DNA from 3 places in the Kitasatospora sp. NE20-6 genome. Region 2 is predicted to be linked to each of the others. Evidence: riboswitches for the same ligand, from Rfam matches in the RefSeq annotation. Region 2 holds a riboswitch; each other region holds the start of a gene.

Region 1 (5,808 bases), on a different contig from region 2:
TCGGACCACGGGCCGCGGGGGTGCGCATCCGCGGCCCGGCCGGGGTTCAGCGGGCGGCGAGCAGGCCGCGGGCGGCGGCCCGCTGCACCGCGGTGAGCCCGCGGACCAGTACGGGGGTGAGCAGGACCAGCAGCAGGCCCACGGCGGAGAGCGCCGCGATCTGGGCGGGCGAGGTGACGTAGTACCGGTGGTGGCCGCTGCCGTTGGTGTAGTCGTAGAGCTGGTAGCCCGGCCAGTCGGTGTAGCGGGCGAAGACCCAGTGGTAGAGCGGGTAGAGGGCGACCACCCAGCCGGTGACCAGGAAGGTCAGGGTGACGGTGAAGGTCAGCACCGCCCACGGGAACATGAGCACCTGGTGCAGGGCGGCCCGCCAGCCGGCGCCGTCCGCGAGGCGGGCGGTGATCCCGCCCCACACGCCCCGCCGGGTCGGCCGGACGGGCTCCGGGGCCGCGAGCGGGGTGCCCAGCAGGACGCGGACGCGGTGGAGCTCGAAGGCGCCGAGGCCGCGCGCGACGATCGTCAGCAGGGCGAGGAGCGGCAGTCCGGTGACGGTGGGCAGCAGGCCGGTGCCGACGGAGAAGAGCGTCACCGTGAGGACGAACCCGGCGATCGCGAGCGGCAGCGAGCTGAGCGCGAAGCCGATCTCCCGGTAGGTCACGGCGGAGAACGGTGCCCGCAGGAACCCGGGCCGGCGCGGGGTGTCCGTCGGGTCGGCGGCGTGGACGGACACCGGCCGGGCGGCGGCGGGCAGTGGCTGGGCGGTCATGGCGAGGTCCCCTCGGTGGTGTCGCGGTGTGACGACGTCCACGGTGCCGGAGCCGGCGGCCGGGGGTAATCCGGCCTGCTGCCCGGTCCGGGGTGGGGCTCTCCCTACCCCCGTGCTGCGGACGGCCGCCCCCACTCGTCCTCCAGCAGGGAGAACAGCAGCGAGTCGTGCCAGGCCCCGCGCAGGTGGAGGTCGTGGCGGATGCGCCCCTCGGGCCGGAACCCCGCCCGGGTGAGCACCCGCACGGAGGCGGTGTTGGCGGGGTCGACGCGGGCGGCGAGCCGGTGCAGACCGAGCGTGCCGAAGGCGAACCCGCACAGCAGCGCGGTGATCTCGCCCGCGTAGCCGTTGCCCCAGGTGTCGCGGCGCAGCGCGTAGCCGAGGGAGGCGGCACGGTCGCCTTCGAGGCCGAGGACGGCGTTGCCGACGGGCGCCGGGTCGTGGCCGTCGGCACGGAGGGTGACGGCCAGGCGGTAGGCGGTGCGCGGTTCCTGCCGGGCCTCGTCGAGGTAGAGCTCGATCTGGTCGGCGCACTCCTCCTCGTCCTGCGACTCGAAGGGCAGGTACCGGGCGGTCTCCGGGTCGCCGAACACCGCGTGGAGGGCGGCGACGTCGTCCGGGGCGAGGCGGAACTCGCGGACGGCGAGGCGGGGGCCCTCCAGGTGGACCGGGTGCACCGTGCGGACGGGGGCCGGGGTCATGGCGGCCGACCCTACCCTGCGGGCGGCCGACAGGGCGGCCGGGCCGCGCGGCAGGGGGCGCACCGGCTACCGTACGGGGCGTGGACGACGAAGACCTGCAGCTCATCCCCCGTACCCGCACCGAGGAGCTGCTCGCCTGGGCGGAGGCCGAGGGCCTGCCCCCGGTGCCGGAGGAGGCCGTACGGGCGGTGCTGACGCTGCTCGAACTGGGTGGCGCGCCGCTGCACGACGGCTGGCCCGAGCTGGGGTCGGCGGTGGTGGAGCAGCTGCTGCACGAGCGGCTCCACCTGTACGTGCAGCCCTGGGCCGGGCCGGAGGCGTACGGGGCGGCGGTGCGGCTGCTCATCGACCGCCAGCGGGCTGCGCGGCGGCTCAACGCGAAGCGGTGGGAGCGCCTGCACGCCGAGGCGGAGTGGCAGGGCGAGCTGCTGGGCACGCTGCTGCGCCGGCCGCAGCTGCTCACCTGGCCGCGGCTGTACACCCTGCTGCTGCAGGCCGACGGGGTGGAGACCGGCGACGTCGACGCGGTGCGGGACTGGCTGGACGCGTTCCGCGCGCTGGCGCCGGAGGAGCGCGTCGCGGCGTACGCGGCCCTGGTGGACGCCGGCACGCTGGACGCCATGGAGGACGCGGACGGCGGGCTCGGCTGGGGGCCGGCGCACCTGCTGGCGATCGGCATGGCCACGGACGGCGCGCGGCGGCTGCTGGAGTACGGGCTGATGCGGCGCAGCTACCGCAATCTGGCCGGGCTGACCGCGCTGGGCGAGCCGATGCCGCCCGAGCTGTCGGGCGGGTTCGAGGAGTTCGAGCAGGTGGCGGAGGACGGCGCGCTGTGGCTGTGCGGCGACTGGACGCTGCCGGGCCTGCCGGAGCTGCTGCTGTGGGAGTACCCGGACCTGGCGCCGGAGCCGGGCACGGCCGAGCTGCAGGCCTACGCGGACGCCGCCCGGGACGAGCCGGGCGGCGTGTAGGCGGGGGCCGTTACGGCTGGACGCCGTGCGAGCGGAGCCAGCCGAGCGGGTCGACCGGTGCGCCGCCGCCGGGCCGTACCTCCAGGTGGAGCCTGGCGGTGGTGACGGTGCCGGTGGCGCCGACCGCGCCGAGGACGGCGCCGCGCTCGGCGCGGCCGTCGGTGGCGGCGAGGCGGGAGAGGTGGCAGTACCAGATCTCGGTGCCGTCGGGCAGGGTCTGGACGACGCGGTAGCCGTACGAGCCGGCCCAGCCGGCGGAGGTGACGGTGCCGGCCGCGACGGCGGTGACCGGGGTGCCGGCGGGGGCCTCGAAGTCGAGGCCGGTGTACAGGTGGGCCCAGGTGCTGGACTGGCCGTACGGCGTGCCGAGGGTGTAGCCGGTGGTGGGCAGCGCGAGCGCGGCGTCGTCGACGGCGGCCTGGGCGGCGCGGCGGGCCTCGGCCTCCTGCGCGGCGGCGAGCCGGGCGGCCTCGTCGGCGGCGGTGCGGCGGTTGTCGGCCTGCTGCTGGATGCGGGCGGCGAGGGCGAGACCGGGATCGGCGGCGGTGTCGGCGGCCTCGTCGGGCGCGGACACGGCGGGTTCGGCCGCGGCGGCGGGGCCTGCGGCGGCGGCGGTCAGGCCTGCGGCGCCGAAGGTGGCGGCCATGGTGGCCGTGACGCCGAACAGCGGGCTGGTGCCCCTGGTCTGACGGGGCATCCGGTGGCGGGCCTGGTCGGCCTGCTCACGCGGGTGGTCGAGGAGCTGGGTGGCTGCGGCGGTGGGCTCCGCCGAGTGCGTCGACGCCACGGAGGCGCACTCCTTTCCTTCCCTCTCGCCGACCGGGTTAGCTGACGGGTTCGGAGCAGGAAGGTCTCCTACGGCTGGGCCTGGGCCCGGCCGATTCACCCCAAGGAACGTGGTTCCCCGGCTCCCGGGCCCACCGGCGAAGGCAGACCGCGGGATTGAGCGACACGCGCACGGTGCCGAGTCGGTACGGCGTTGCCGACCGCGCTGCGTTATCAAACGTTAATGCTATGCCTGCCTTGATTCCAAGCGCCTGAGCCGGTTGATTCGTTCGGTCTACGCGAGGAATGGGCGATTTGCGATGGTTTGCCAGGGGGCCGGTCACGGAGGGTGAACGAGCTGCGAAGCTGAGTACCCGTACTCATGCCGGTCGGGCCCGCCTCCGGGACGCTGCCGTCATGAGCGCACCGATCCAGTCCCGCACCACGGCCGCCTACTACGCGCAGGCCGTCCTCTCGTTCGCCCTCGCGACGGCCGCCCTCGCGATCGGGATCGCCTACCTGCCGGTCGACGCGTGGATGCGCGCCTTCCTGGCCGTCGCCCTGCTGTACGTGATCACCTCGGCGTTCACGCTGGCGAAGGTCGTCCGCGACCGCCAGGACGCCGGCGCGATCACCTCCCGGGTCGACCAGGCCCGGCTCGACCGGCTGCTGGCCGAGCACGACCCGTTCAAGGTCGACGGCATCTGAGCCGACGGGCACCCCGCCGGGCCGACCGCGCTCAGTCCGCGGCACCACCGGGGCCGGCGGCCGTCCGGGCCCGGGCGGCGAGGGTCTCACCGCCGATCGCCCAGTTCTCGGCGGGCACCTCCTCGATGGCCACCCAGATCTTGTCCGCGGCCAGGCCGGTGGCCCGGGCGTAGGCGTCGGTGAGGGCGCGGGCGATCTCGGCGCGCTGCTCCTCGGTGCGGCCGGCCAGCTGCTTGACGGTGATGAAGGGCACGGGGTCTCCCGGTTCGGCGGTGCGGCCGGTCCACCGGCCGGGCGCACGGTACCGCAGGGCCCGCCGGCACCCCGCGGACGGCGGCGGACGGCGGCGGACGGCGGCGGACGGGCCGCCCGCACGCCGGCGGGGGCCGGGCCGTGACCCCCTGCCGCGCCGCGCGTTGTGCAGGGCATGAAGAAGCGCAGCATGCTCGCCTTTGCCTCCCTCGCCGTCGGCGTCGTCGCCTCGCTGACCGCACCCAGCGCCCACGCGGACGGGCAGCAGCACCGCATCGGCGACGCCAGGGCCGTGACCGGCAGCGAACTGCCCGACACCGGTGCCGACGACCGGGCGGACGGCGACGCCGACCTCGTCTGACTCCTTCCCGCGGGCGCCCACGCCCGCCCCGGGGCCCGTACGCCCCCGGCACCGAGGCCCGCGCCGCCGCGCGGGCCTCGGTGCTTTCCTGCGCCGGGGCGCCCCGCCGGCCGGGGCGAGGGTTGACGCCGGGCCGGTCGCCGACGGAGGGTTCAGGGAGCCCCGCCCGCACCCGCGCACCTGGACCGCCGCATGGAAACGCTCACCGACCGGCTCCGCAGCAACCTCACCGGTCAGCCGCTGCTGGCGACCCTCGGCGTCGAGATCGTCGAGCTGGCCCGCGGCCGGGTGGTGCTCGACCTGCCCGTCCGCCCCGGGGTGACCCAGCAGAACGGGTTCGTCCACGCGGGCGCGATCTCCACCCTGGCGGACGCGGCGGCCGGTGCGGCCGCGCTCTCCCTGATGCCCGAGGGCAAGGACGTGCTGAGCGTCGAGTTCAAGCTCAACCTGCTCAGCCCCGGCGTCGGCGAGCGGCTGCGGGCGACCGGCACCGTCGTGCGCAGCGGACGCACCATCACCGTCGTGGGGGCCGAGATACGGTCCGTGACCGCCGGGGTTCCGGGCAAGGAGGTCGCGCTGCTGCAGGGCACGATGATCGCGGTCGACTCCGCCCCGTGACGGCGGTCCGGGCGATCCGGGTGGGCGATCCGGGTGGGCGATCCGGGCGATCGGTACCGATTCGGGTGGGTTCCGAGACCGTCCCGTCGCCGAACCGCGACAAGAATTGCAGTCCTGCGGGGTAGGTGTCGCAGGGACGGCACGAGCCCGGTCCGCCTCCGGCGGCATCCGGCAGGAGACGAAGGACGTGGAGAGATGACGCAGACGGCCCGGACGGCTCCGCCCGCCACCGGATTCATCCCGGGACAGCGCCCGTCGGTCGAGCCTCCGTCCGCGGGCTCCGGGGCCGTCCGGGCCGACGGCGTCGGCGCGACGCTCCGCCGGGCCTTCGCGGTCGCCCGCGGGCTGCGCAGTCTGCGGCCGGTGGCGGCGCGTCCGCCGGAGCCGTACGGCGAGGTCGACGGTCAGTGAGGACGGCCCGCGGCCGGTGACGTCCGGGCTGTCCGGCGGGGTTCCGGCGCAGGTGGAGCGGGTGGTCCGGACCCGGGTCCGGGAGGTCGGCCCGGCGTCCGGGGTGACGGTCCGCCACCTGCCGGACGCGAGCCGTTGACGCGTGCAGCTCACCAATCCTGCGATCTGTTCACACTTTCGTAGGATCATCATCTTAGAATTCGCCGCGTGACGATGACTCAGTGGTGCGCGGCGGCAGCCGTTGTCCTCGCCGTC
Region 2 (5,808 bases):
GTCGAGGACCTTCTCCTGGGCCTGGGTGGCCTGGTCGAACTCCTTCATGCGCTCCAGGCGCTTGGTGGAGTCGGCCTTCAGCTCCTCCAGCGTGTCGAACTCGCTCGCCAGCTGGGCGAACTCGTCGTCCAGCTCGGGGAGCTCCTTCTCCTGGACGGCGGTCACGGTGACGGTGACCTCCGACTCCTTGCCGGCCTCGGTGCCACCCTTGAGCTCGGTGGTGAAGGTCTTGGACTCGCCGGCCGACAGGCCGACGACGGCCTCGTCGATGCCGTCCAGCAGGCGGCCGGAGCCGATCTCGTAGCTCACGCCGGTGGCGGTGCCGTCCTCCGGCACCTCGCCGTCGACCTTGGCCTCCAGGTCGACGACCACGACGTCGCCCTCGGCGGCGGCGCGCTCGACGTCCTTGACGGAGGAGAAGCGCTCGCGGAGCTGCTCCAGCGACTTGGCGACGTCCTCGTCCGACACCTCGATGGCGTCGACGGTGACGGAGATCTCCGAGAAGTCAGGCAGCGTGATCTCGGGGCGGACGTCGACCTCGGCGGTGAACTTGAGGTCACCACCGTCGGCGATCCGCTCGACACCCTCGATGTCCGTGATGTCGGGCTGGCCGAGGACATCGATCTTGATCTCGTCGACGGCCTGCGTGTAGAAGCGCGGCAGGGCGTCGTTCACCGCCTCCTCCAGCACGGCGGCACGGCCGAAGCGCTGGTCGATGACACGAGCCGGAATCTTGCCCTTGCGGAAGCCCGGGACCGAGACCTGCTGGTTGATCTTCTTGTACGCCGCGTCGAGGCTGGGCTTGAGCTCCTCGAAGGGCACCTCGACGGTGAGTCGAACCCGGGTCGGGTTCAGAGTCTCGACGGCGCTCTTCACGGTTAGGTCTCCTATTGGGCTTGCGGTCGGGTTGTCTCCGCCCGACGTCGCCGGCCGGTAGGCCGATCGGGCGAGACGGGCGATGGGCGGTTGGGGCTGCATCTCCCGTACGGGGGTGGACGGTGAGCGTGACTCCTCGCCCTCGGGCGGTCGCGGTCCGTGTAATCGCCACAGGCACCACCGCCAGCGGTCCATCCTACCGGTACCACGAAAGCAACAGGGCCCCGCCCGCCTGACGAGACCCTGCCGAAACTGTCGGGGTGGCCGGATTCGAACCGACGGCCTTCCGCTCCCAAAGCGGACGCGCTACCAAACTGCGCCACACCCCGTAGTGCCGAGAGGAAGAGTACACGCCGGTCCGGGGCCCCTCCGCGCAATATCGGAGGCCGCCCGGGCGAAAGCGGTGTGCATTTCGCCGACCCGACCAGGTAGGCTGGCCAACGTCCTCGCGGCCGACCCCGGCCCGGGGGCGACGTGCCGTCAACGCACGCATGCGGGCGTAGCTCAATGGTAGAGCCCCAGTCTTCCAAACTGGCCACGCGAGTTCGATTCTCGTCGCCCGCTCCACCGCCCCGGCCCCAGCTCAGCGACATGATCGCGGAGCTGGGGCCGTTGTCGTTCGACGGCCCGTCAGGGCGGCGTGCCCGTTCCGCGCCCGTGCCGCGCCCGGCCGGACCGGTCGTGGTCCCGCCCTGCCGCGCCCGGCCCCGCTCCGAGGAGGGCCGGGGCGCGCGGGAGTCCGCACGGGCGGGCGGGGCTGCCGGTGCACCCCCGGCGTGCGCGCGGTCGCACGGCCTGCCGCCGGTTCGGGCCACCCGTCCCGGAGCGGGCGGCGATCCCCGGACCCGGCCGGAACGGCCCGACGGAAACGGCCCGACGGAAACGGCCCCGGGTCGGCGGGTGGACCGCCGGCCCGGGGCCGTTTCCGTGCTGCGGCCGAGGTCAGCCCAGGTAGTGACGGACCACACGGGCGGCGTACGCGTCGGTGTCGAGCATGCCCGCGCGGGCGGAGTCGGAGCCGCCGTCGTTGGAGCCCACGGTGTTGTCCTGGCCGGCGTTGAAGATGTCGTCGCCCGCGAGCTGGTTGAAGTTGCCGATCACGATCGTCGGGTTGAAGGAGTCGCTGTCGGCGACCGCGGACGCGGCCGGCAGGCAGGCGGCTCCGGTGACGGCCAGGAGAACGGCGGCGCGGCGGAGTGCTCGGGTCATGAGGGGTTCCCTTCCACGTTCCACGACGGGGTTTGTCGTGGCTGCGACAGTAAAAGGAAGGGCGCGCGGCCCCGGGGACGTTCGGCCGGTCGGTGGCGTGTTGACGCCGCACGCCCCGGCACGGGAAGCGCCGCGAGGGCGGAGGCCGGGGCGGACCGGACCGGGACCGGGAACGCGACCGGGAACGGGACCGGGGCCGGGAACGGGACCGGAACGGGGACGCCCGGCGGAACGACGGAACGGCGGAGAGGAAAAGGCCGAGGCCCGGCCGGGGATCCGTGGATCTCCGGCCGGGCCTTCGGGTGGCGCGGGGTGCGTCAGACGCGGACGCCGTGGGCGGCGAGGTACGCCACCGGGTCGATGTCCGAGCCGTACGACGGGGTGGTGCGGATCTCGAAGTGCAGGTGCGGGCCGGTCACGTTGCCGGTGGCACCGGAGAGGCCGATGACCTGGCCGGCGGTGACGGTCTGGCCGACCGAGACCTTCAGCGCCGAGAAGTGCGCGTACTGGGAGTACTTGCCGTCGGCGTGCTTGATGACGACGTTGTTGCCGTAGGCGCCGCCCCAGCCGGCCTCGACGACGGTGCCCGCCGCGATGGCGTGGATCGAGGTGCCGGTGCTGACCGCGAAGTCGACACCGGTGTGGTAGCCGCTGGACCAGTTGGAACCGGCCTTGTGGTACGGGGTGCCGAGGCCGGAGGAGACCGGCGCGACGTAACCGGAGGTGGCGGCGGGCGCCTTGGCCTCGGTGGTCGGGGCGGCGGGCTTGGCGGCCTCGGTCTTGGGCGCGGCCGGCTTGGCGGCCTCGGTCTTGGGCGCGGCGGGCTTGGCGGCCTCGGTGGTCGGGGCAGCCGGCTTCGGGGTGCTCGCGACCGGGGCGCGGTGCTCGGAGCGGGAAGCCGCGGCCGAGTCGGCCTTCTTGGTCTCGGCCTGCGGCGCGGCCGCGGCGGCCTGACCGGAGACGGAGAGCTTCTGGCCCGGGAGGATGAGGTTCGGGTTGCCGCCGATGACCTGGCGGTTGTCGTCGTACAGCTTCTTCCAGCCGCCGTCGACGTGCTGCGCACCGGCGATCTTGGACAGGGTGTCGCCGTGGACGACCTGGTACGAGGCGGCCTGCGCCGGGGCGGCGGCCGGGGCCGCGGCCGGGGCGGCGGCCGGGGCGGCAGCGACGGGGGCCGCGGCCTGGGTGCCGGCGCTGTGGGCGCTGGCAGCGGTGACGGGGATGGCGATCGCAGCGGCGGCCACACCGGTGGCGACGGCGACGCGGGACAGACGGGTGCCCAGAACGGACATGGAGTTGTTCCTCTCCTACGCCTACGAGGTGAGCTGTCGGGTTCGGGCTGGGAGATCGCCCGGTCGCGGAAAATGACGCGACTTCACCCCAAGCCGTCCCGGAACTACCGGGCGCGGCACTTACCTTGGGTCCCCCGCTCCTGCCGTGCACAGATGGTGCGTGACCCCGGGCAGCGGCAGGACTCGGCGTTCCACCCGGTGGCCCGCCCGGTCGGTGGCCGGGCAGACCATGAGAAAAACCTATGGACCGCTCCGCTGGCAAGCCGCCCCCTCCGAGGGGCCGTCACGAGCACTCCCGGCGGTCACTCTCCGCCGGGGCGAGGTGGGCAGAGCGCAGTCGCCGCAGTGACCGTGCGTATCCGGATCATGTCCGCGCGGGAGATTCCGCACCCCGCGTGGCCGGCCGGTCGCGGCGGGGCACGGATCATGCGCACCCCGGTGACCCTGGTCACGAGGGCCTCCCGGAGGCCCTTTCCGGGCCCGCCGGACGTCCGGGGAACCGCGTCCGCGGACCGGTGTCACCGGGCGGACGTCCGGCCGATAGCCTCGCTCGCGAGCGATGTTCGACCCCTTTTCGAGCAAGGAGCCCCTTTTGCGGGCGCAGGCCAGGCTGGAGACGGTCCAGCGCAGCGTGATCCGGGAGATGGCCCGGTACGGGCAGCGGTTCACGGTGGACGGCAGCGTGCTGCGCGGGCCCGGCACGACGGCGGTGGCGGTCCGCGAGCACCCGGGCGAGGACGGCGCGGTCGGCCACGTCGACCTGGGCTTCGTCCTGCGGCTGGGGCAGGCGGACGGTCCGGTGATCTGGGACTGCACCGCCGGGCGCGGCCGCACGGAGGAGGAGAAGCTCGACAGCGCCGTGCGCATGTGGGCGACGACCACCGCGGCGGCCGTGGTGGAGATGCAGGAGCGCCGCGGCGAGCACGGCGACCACGTGCGGCCCGGGGAACTGCCCGGGTGGCACGCCGTGCAGGGCCCGGCGGCGGTGTTCGGCTTCGGGAGCGACCGGCTGGCGGAGTGGCTGGCCGGCAACCAGCTGCTGCCCGCACTGGCGGACGCCCTGCGGCCCGGGCTGCCGTCGACCGGGGTCACCGGGGTGAAGGTGTTCCTCGGCGGCCGGGCCGGCGAGGAGGTCGCGGAGGTGCGGGTCGACGGCACCGTGTCGGAGCCGGCGTCGGCCGCCCTGCGCGCCCTCGGCTGGCCGCGCGGCGAACGCCTCTGCTGGGCACGGCTGTTCGTCCTGCTGGTCCCGGACGGGCAGGAGGCGCAGGCGGTGCCCGCCGGGTCGGCTCCGGCCCCCGGGGCGGCACACGGCGGCCCGGGGGTGCTGCGGCGCGGCCTGCTCGCGCGCTGGCGGCAGGCGCGGCCCGGGCGCTGACCTGGCCGCGCGGAAGCGGCGGCCGGGTCGGCGCTGCGGTCAGCTGGCCACGGAGGAGATCGTCTTCGCGAGCTGGCTGAGGAAGTCCTGGATCGGCTTGGCCGCCGTGGACTGGCTCACCATGAAGCCGAAGAGTGCTGCGATGATCGCGTGACTGGTCTTCAACTGCTTGTTGCGGATGAAGATCACGACGATCACGCCGAACAGGAACAACGCGGAGACGGAGAAGGCCACCCGGACTCACTTCCTCAATCTGTGGCGGGGGTTCTTGCTGGAACCCCGTGTCGAAGCCGGACCGCGGCCTGCGCCGACCGTCCCTGGCACGAGTCGGCCGATCCCGTCGCCATGGAGGTGCCCTGCAGGACCCGGCCGCCTGCTGCCTGCCGCACGTGCCGCCCCCCATCCCCCGAGCTCCGACCAGCCCACCCGGACTCAGTGTGGTCGTTCGTGCTGCCTGCGTAAAGGACTTGCCGGAAGCACGGGGCCCGGATCCTGCCATGTGAGACGAATTTCCGCCGACCGAGACGATAGCGGAAGCCTTCTGACGAAGCGTCCGCGGGGGCGGGGTGAACACGCCTCATTGGCCAACAAGCAGGCCCGGGCGGTGTGATCCATCCGGGGGAGGCTCCGCCAGAATGGCCGAAGATCACCTCCCAGGGGTTGACAGGTGCTACTGCCGCCACACCAGCAGCACGGCGCGGTCGTCGTTGACGTCCTTGGCCACCGTCTCGATGAGCCGGCCGGCCGCGCCGCGGAAGCCGTTCACCACCAGCCGGTCGGCCTCGCCCATCAGCCGGTCCATGCCCTCGGAGAGGTCCCGCCCGGGGATCTCGACCATGCCGTCGGTGCAGAGCATCAGGAGGTCGCCACGGTCGAGCCGGCCGCGCACCGCCTCGAACTTCGCACCGTCGTAGATGCCGAGGAGCGGCCCCTCCTGCGACTCCTTGACCTCCCAGCGCCCGGCACCACCGAGGCGCTGCATGCCCGGCAGGTGTCCCGCCGACAGGAGTTCGTACTGGCCGGTGTCGAGGTCGAGCACGAGGTGGACGGCGG
Region 3 (5,808 bases), on a different contig from region 2:
GGAGCCGTCCTCGGCGAACCCGCACGACGTGGCCCGCCGGGGTCTGGCCGAGGACGACCCGGCCCTGCTCGACCAGCTGCTGGCGATTCCTCAGGTGCACCTGGTGGTGGACGGCTACAACGTCACGAAGACCGGCTACCCCGCGCTGCCGCTGGAGCAGCAGCGGCTGCGGCTGCTGGGCGGGCTGGCCATGCTGGCGCAGCGCACCCACGCCGAGGTGACCTGTGTCTTCGACGGGCAGGACCTCGACGTGCCGGTGATCATGGCGCCGCCGCGGGGGGTCCGGGTGCGCTTCAGCCGTACCGGGGAGACCGCGGACGAGCTGATCCGGCGGATGGTGCGGGCCGAGCCGGAGGGGCGGCCGGTGGTGGTGGTCTCCACGGACCGCGAGGTCGCGGAGGGCGTGCGCAAGGCGGGGGCCCGCCCCGTGGCGTCGATTCTGCTGCTCAACCGGCTCTCCCGGCCCTGACGGGGCGTCGGCCCAGGTCGGAGCGGTGGTGGCGAGGTTGTGTCGGGCTGGTGAAATCCCGGTCGGGGGGCCGACTTCGCAGCGGAGGGGAGTGGCGCCGGAGGCGGATCTTCACTAGGGTCTGGCGTCAAACCTATTTTCCGGACCTCACTCGATCGAGTGAGTCCAGCAGGAAGAAGGAGCTAGACCCTTGGCCTCCCACCGCCGTCCCAAGCAGCCGAGCCGCGCGCGGGTATCCGTGCTCACCGCTGCAGCCGCGACCGCGGTCGCCCTCTCCGCCCAGGCGAGCGCCCACGCCGCCCCGGCAAAGCCCACCAAGGACGAGGTCAAGGTCCAGGTCGACAAGCTCCTCGAGGAGCAGGAGCAGGCGTCCGAGACGTACAACGGAGCCAAGGAGCGGGGCGAGCAGCTCCGCAAGCAGGCCGACCAGCTGCAGGACCAGATCGCGCGCGGTCAGCAGCAGCTGACCGAGGTCGCGTCCGGGCTGTCCGCGGTCGCCGGCGACCAGTACCGCACCGGCGGCGTCGACCCGACGGTGGCGCTCATGCTCTCGTCGGACCCCGACAACTACCTCGACAAGGCGTCGAGCAACGAGCAGGCCACCGACACCCAGGCCTCCACGCTCAAGAGCCTGAAGGAGCAGCAGCGCCGGCTCGACCAGCAGAAGCAGGAGGCCGCGGCCATCCTCGCCGAGCTGGACCGCTCCACCCAGACGCTGAACGAGGCCAAGGCCGAGGTCCAGAAGAAGCTCTCCGAGTCGCAGCGCCTGCTCAGCTCGCTGACCGCCGCCGAGCGCGCGTCCATCACGGGCCGCGCCTCCCGCGCCGGCGACCGCGTCGACATCAGCAACCTGCCGCCGGCGTCCGGCTACGCGGCCGCGGCCGTGAGCGCCGCCCTCAGCAAGCGCGGCGTGCCGTACGTGTGGGGCGCCACGGGCCCGAACTCCTTCGACTGCTCGGGCCTGATGGTGTGGGCGTACGCGAAGGCCGGCGTCTCGCTGCCGCGCACCTCGCAGTCGCAGGCGACCGTGGGCGTCAACGTCGGCACCAACATCGCCAACGCGCAGCCCGGCGACCTGATCATCTACCACTCGGACGCGCACCACGTGGCGATGTACATCGGCAACGGTCTGATGGTGCACGCCCCGCACACCGGTGACGTGGTGAAGGTGGCGTCGGCGACCGTCATGCCGATCAAGACCATCCGCCGGGTCTGACCCCGCGGTAGCAGATCGGACATATGCCTCATCCGCGGCGTTTCTGATGCCGCGTGACACGCCCGGGCTGGCGGAGATCCTCCTGTGATCTCCCCCACGTCCGGGCGTCCGATTTCCTGCTCGTCGGATGAGAAACCATCAGCTGACCATGGAAATCCGTTCAGGACCGGTCGTATTCACCGATGGGAACGGTCGTTGATCCGAGATTTTTCCGACAAGGATTTGAACGGATCACGGATCGGTTACTAAGGTCATCCCACGGACCGCCGCGGAGTCGATCACCCAACCCGGGTGACGGCGGTGGTCGCCGCCGAGTCCGCGACGCAGCTGGGCAGTGTGAACTGCCTACGGGGAGGCCCCTGAGGGGGCGCTGTCGAACGGAGCCGGGGAACCACGTTCCCCCGGGGTGAATCGGCGTCAGGCCGGCCGCGCCGGCCGGCCCGCGGGAGTCCGCGGGCCGCAGGGGCGGGCGGTGAGACGTCGTAGGGCAGCTTCCGGCCCGAACCCGTCAGCTCACCCGGTAGGCGGTGTGAGGAAGAAGGAGTCCGCCTTCGTGGCGTCCCATCGTCGTCCCAAGCCTGTCGGCCGCACGCGTGCCTCGATCCTGACCGCTGCCGCGGCCACCGCGGTCGCGCTCTCCTCCCAGACCGGTGCCCACGCCGACCCCGCGCCGACCAAGGACCAGGTCAAGACCCAGGTCGACCAGCTCAACGAGCAGGCCGAGGTCGCCAGCGAGCAGTACAACGCGGCGGCCGAGAAGCAGCAGACCCTGCAGAAGCAGGTCACCCAGCTGCAGGACCAGGTCGCCCGTCAGCAGGCCCAGGTGAGCGGGGTGCAGGGCCGCCTCGCCGGGGTCGCCGCCCAGCAGTACCGCGACGGCGGCATCTCGCCCACCGTGCAGCTGATGCTCTCCAGCGAGCCCGACCAGTTCCTGAGCCAGGCCGGGTCGGTCAGCCGGATGAACGCCACCCAGGCCGACACCCTCAAGTCCTTCAGGACCGAGCAGGCCAAGCTCGACGCCCAGAAGGCCGAGGCCGAGCACAAGCTCGCGGACCTCGACAGCACCACCCGCTCGCTCAGGACGAAGAAGGAGGAGATCCAGGGCAAGCTGGCCAAGGCCACCGCCCTGCTCGACTCCCTCACCCAGAAGGAGCGCGACGAGCTCGCCGCCGTCGAGGCCAGGGCCGCCTCCGCCGCGAAGGCGAGCGTCGACCGCGCCTCCCGCGACACCGCGCGCCCGGTCCTCGACACCGTCGACCTGCCGGCCGGCTCCCACGCCGCCGTCGCCGTCGCCGCGGCCAAGACCAAGCTCGGCGTGGCGTACGTCTACGGTGCCGCCGGGCCCGCCAACTTCGACTGCTCCGGCCTCATGCAGTGGGCCTACCGGCAGGCGGGTGTCTCCATCCCGCGCACCTCGCAGTCGCAGGCGGGGGCCGGCACCAACATCGGCACCAACATCGCCAACGCCAAGCCCGGCGACCTGATCGTCTACTACGGCGACCGGCACCACGTCGGCATGTACGTGGGCGGCGGCCAGATCATCCACGCCCCGCACACCGGCGCCAACGTGCGGTACGCCTCCGCCACCGTGATGCCGATCTCGGCGATCGTGCGGATCTGACGCGCACGCAGCACCCCGCCCGGGCCCGGTCCCTCCGACGACGGAGGGGCCGGGCCCGCGGCCGTCCGGCGCGGCCGGCGGGGCCCGCACCCGGGCTGATGTCCGATTGGAGGTCAAATATTCGGTGATGGAGGGGTTTGGACTAGATCGGTCGGACTCGCTAACGTCTGCCCCCGGACGTCCGCGAGGACGGCCGCCCGGCCCGGGCGGCGGCGGCGTCCCGCCGCAGGAACGGAGCCACCGCCGCATGCCCGCGCACCGCCGCCCCCAACTGCCCGGCGTCCACGGCCTAGCCCGGGCCCTGGTGCTCACGGCCGCGGCCACCACCGCCCTCGGCGCCACCGTCGGCGGCAGCGCGTACGGCGCACCCGAGGTGCCCGCGGACCCGTCCGCGCACACCGCCGACGTCAGGACCCGGGTCGACCGGCTGTACGACGAGGCCGAGCACGCCAGCGAGCAGGCCAACGCCGCACTCGACCAGCAGAAGCGCCTGCAGGCCGAGGCCTCGTCCCTCCAGGCGCAGGTCGCCAGGGGACAGGACGAGCTCAACCGCCTCACCGTCGACCTCGCGACCGCCGCCGCCGCGCAGTACCGGGACGGCGGCATCGACCCGGCCGTCCGGCTGATGCTGGAATCCGACCCCGACGGCTACCTGACCCGCGCCCGCGCCCTCGACCAGGCGAACACCCGGCAGAACGACACCCTCCGCCACGTCCTCGAACGACGGCGCCGGCTCGACCAGCGCCGGACCGAGGCCACCGGCAAGCTCGCCGAGCTGGAGGACGTCCGCCGCTCCCTCGCCGACAGCAAGGAGCAGATCCGGCAGCGCCTCGGCGACGCCCAGCGCCTCCTCGGCGGCCTCACCGCCGGCGAGCGGGGCCGGCTCGTCGCCGACGACGCCCGCGACGCGGCCCGCCGGGCGGCCCGCGGCACCGACCGCATCGACCTCGGCGACCAGCCCCCCTCCTCCGAGCGGGCCGCGGCCGCCCTGGCCGCCGCGGTCTCCCGGATCGGCTCCCCGTACGTCTACGGATCGACCGGGCCCGGCACCTTCGACTGCTCCGGTCTGATGTACTGGAGCTGGCGGCAGGCCGGAGTGAGCCTGCCGCGCACCTCGCAGGCACAGGCGTACGCGGGGCGGCGAGTGAGCCTCTCCGAGGCACGACCTGGAGACCTGGTGATCTTCTACAAGGACATGCACCACGTCGGCATGTACGCCGGCGGCGGGGTCGTCGTGCACGCCCCGTACCCCGGTGCCCGGGTCCGCTACGAGAGCGTCAAGGCCATGCCCGTCAGCGGGGTGGTGCGGGTCTGAGCGGCGCCTACCGGCACCCCGGCCCGGCCGGCGGGGACGCCGAACCCCTGGTCACCGACCTGCCCCGACGCTTCGGGGCGGGCCGGTCCGTCCTGTCCGGCGACGGCCGCGTGCCGCGCCGCACCGCCCTGCTGCTGGCCCTCGGCGGGCTGGCCCAGCTCTCCGGACCCACCGTCCCCTCCGCCGCCGCCCGCCGCACGGCCCTCTCGCCCGGGCGGCCCGGCGCGCCGGTGCCGGGGGTGCCCCCGCGCGTGACCGACCTGCTCGCCGCCCGCGCCCGGGCCCTGCTGCGGGCCGACCGCACGGCCCTGCTCGCCGGTACCGCCCCGGCCGCCCGGGCGGCCCAGGCCCGGCTGGCCGACCGCGCGGCCGCCGTGCCGTTCGCCGCCGTCGAGTACCGCATCAGCGAGGTCGGCGAGCCCGGCGCCGACGGCAGCCTCACCGTGACCGCGGGCCTCGCCCACCGGCTGCGCGGCATCGACGACCAGCCGGCCGTGCTGCCGCGGCGGCTCACCTTCGACCGGACCGCCGACGGATGGCTCCTCGCCGCGGACGAGCCCGCCTCCGCCGCCGCCCTGTGGGACCTCGGGAAGGTCGGTGTCGCCCGCGGGGAGCGCTCGCTGGTGCTCGGCCTCGGCGGCGCACCCGAACTGGCCGCCCTCGCCGCCGTCGCGGACGAGGCCGTGCCGGCCGTCTCGGAGCTCTGGGGCGAGGCGTGGCCCGGCCGGCTGCTGATCGTCACCCCCGCCACCGAGCCGGAGTTCGCCCGCATGCTCGACGTCGCCCCCGACGCGTACGAGGGCATCGCGGCCGTCACCGTCGCGGCCGGCGGCGCCCCGGCCGGCACCCCGGCCGACCGGGTGCTCGTCAACCCGGACGCGTTCCGCGGCCTGAGCGACCTCGGACGGAAGGTCGTCGTCACCCACGAGGCCACCCACGTGGCCACCCGGGCGTCCACCCGCAGCTGGACGCCGCTCTGGCTCTCCGAGGGCGTCGCCGACTACACCGGCTACCGCGGCGCCCGGCGCACCCCGCGCCAGATCGCACCCGAGCTCGGCCGCGACGTCACCGACGGCCGGGTGCCCGCCGCCCTGCCCGCGGACTCCGACTTCACCGCCGGCGCCGCGGGCATCGCCCAGGCCTACGAGCAGGCATGGCTGGCCTGCGACCTCATCGCCCGCACCTTC

Evidence for each region. A riboswitch is a leader RNA that binds a small molecule or an ion and turns the genes downstream of it on or off. The one in region 2 is predicted to bind cyclic di-AMP.
Region 1: it holds a riboswitch for cyclic di-AMP, as region 2 does, so the genes downstream of both, SNE206_RS25265 (M23 family metallopeptidase) here and SNE206_RS05790 (peptidoglycan DD-metalloendopeptidase family protein) in region 2, are expected to answer to the same signal.
Region 3: it holds a riboswitch for cyclic di-AMP, as region 2 does, so the genes downstream of both, SNE206_RS28150 (NlpC/P60 family protein) here and SNE206_RS05790 (peptidoglycan DD-metalloendopeptidase family protein) in region 2, are expected to answer to the same signal.

Annotation. Positions count from the first base shown of each region.
Region 1 covers NZ_BPRL01000039.1:83,089-88,896, reverse strand. Annotated here, with positions in the region: gene SNE206_RS25280 (sensor domain-containing protein) at 47-766, opposite strand; gene SNE206_RS25275 (GNAT family N-acetyltransferase) at 871-1,467, opposite strand; gene SNE206_RS25270 (hypothetical protein) at 1,548-2,438, shown strand; gene SNE206_RS25265 (M23 family metallopeptidase) at 2,449-3,225, opposite strand; cyclic di-AMP (ydaO/yuaA leader) riboswitch at 3,237-3,397, opposite strand; gene SNE206_RS25260 (YiaA/YiaB family inner membrane protein) at 3,621-3,911, shown strand; gene SNE206_RS25255 (tautomerase family protein) at 3,943-4,164, opposite strand; gene SNE206_RS25250 (hypothetical protein) at 4,339-4,524, shown strand; gene SNE206_RS25245 (PaaI family thioesterase) at 4,717-5,142, shown strand; gene SNE206_RS25240 (hypothetical protein) at 5,338-5,553, shown strand; gene SNE206_RS25235 (sensor histidine kinase) at 5,767-5,808, shown strand, end outside.
Region 2 covers NZ_BPRL01000005.1:45,995-51,802, reverse strand. Annotated here, with positions in the region: gene tig (trigger factor) at 1-876, opposite strand, end outside; tRNA gene SNE206_RS05805 (tRNA-Pro) at 1,132-1,205, opposite strand; tRNA gene SNE206_RS05800 (tRNA-Gly) at 1,370-1,443, shown strand; gene SNE206_RS05795 (hypothetical protein) at 1,819-2,085, opposite strand; gene SNE206_RS05790 (peptidoglycan DD-metalloendopeptidase family protein) at 2,403-3,377, opposite strand; cyclic di-AMP (ydaO/yuaA leader) riboswitch at 3,383-3,576, opposite strand; gene SNE206_RS05785 (DUF6348 family protein) at 3,937-4,755, shown strand; gene SNE206_RS05780 (hypothetical protein) at 4,795-4,989, opposite strand; gene SNE206_RS05775 (PP2C family protein-serine/threonine phosphatase) at 5,426-5,808, opposite strand, start outside.
Region 3 covers NZ_BPRL01000048.1:33,157-38,964, forward strand. Annotated here, with positions in the region: gene SNE206_RS28140 (NYN domain-containing protein) at 1-469, shown strand, start outside; gene SNE206_RS28145 (NlpC/P60 family protein) at 660-1,685, shown strand; cyclic di-AMP (ydaO/yuaA leader) riboswitch at 2,044-2,228, shown strand; gene SNE206_RS28150 (NlpC/P60 family protein) at 2,239-3,306, shown strand; gene SNE206_RS28155 (NlpC/P60 family protein) at 3,554-4,621, shown strand; gene SNE206_RS28160 (hypothetical protein) at 4,732-5,808, shown strand, end outside.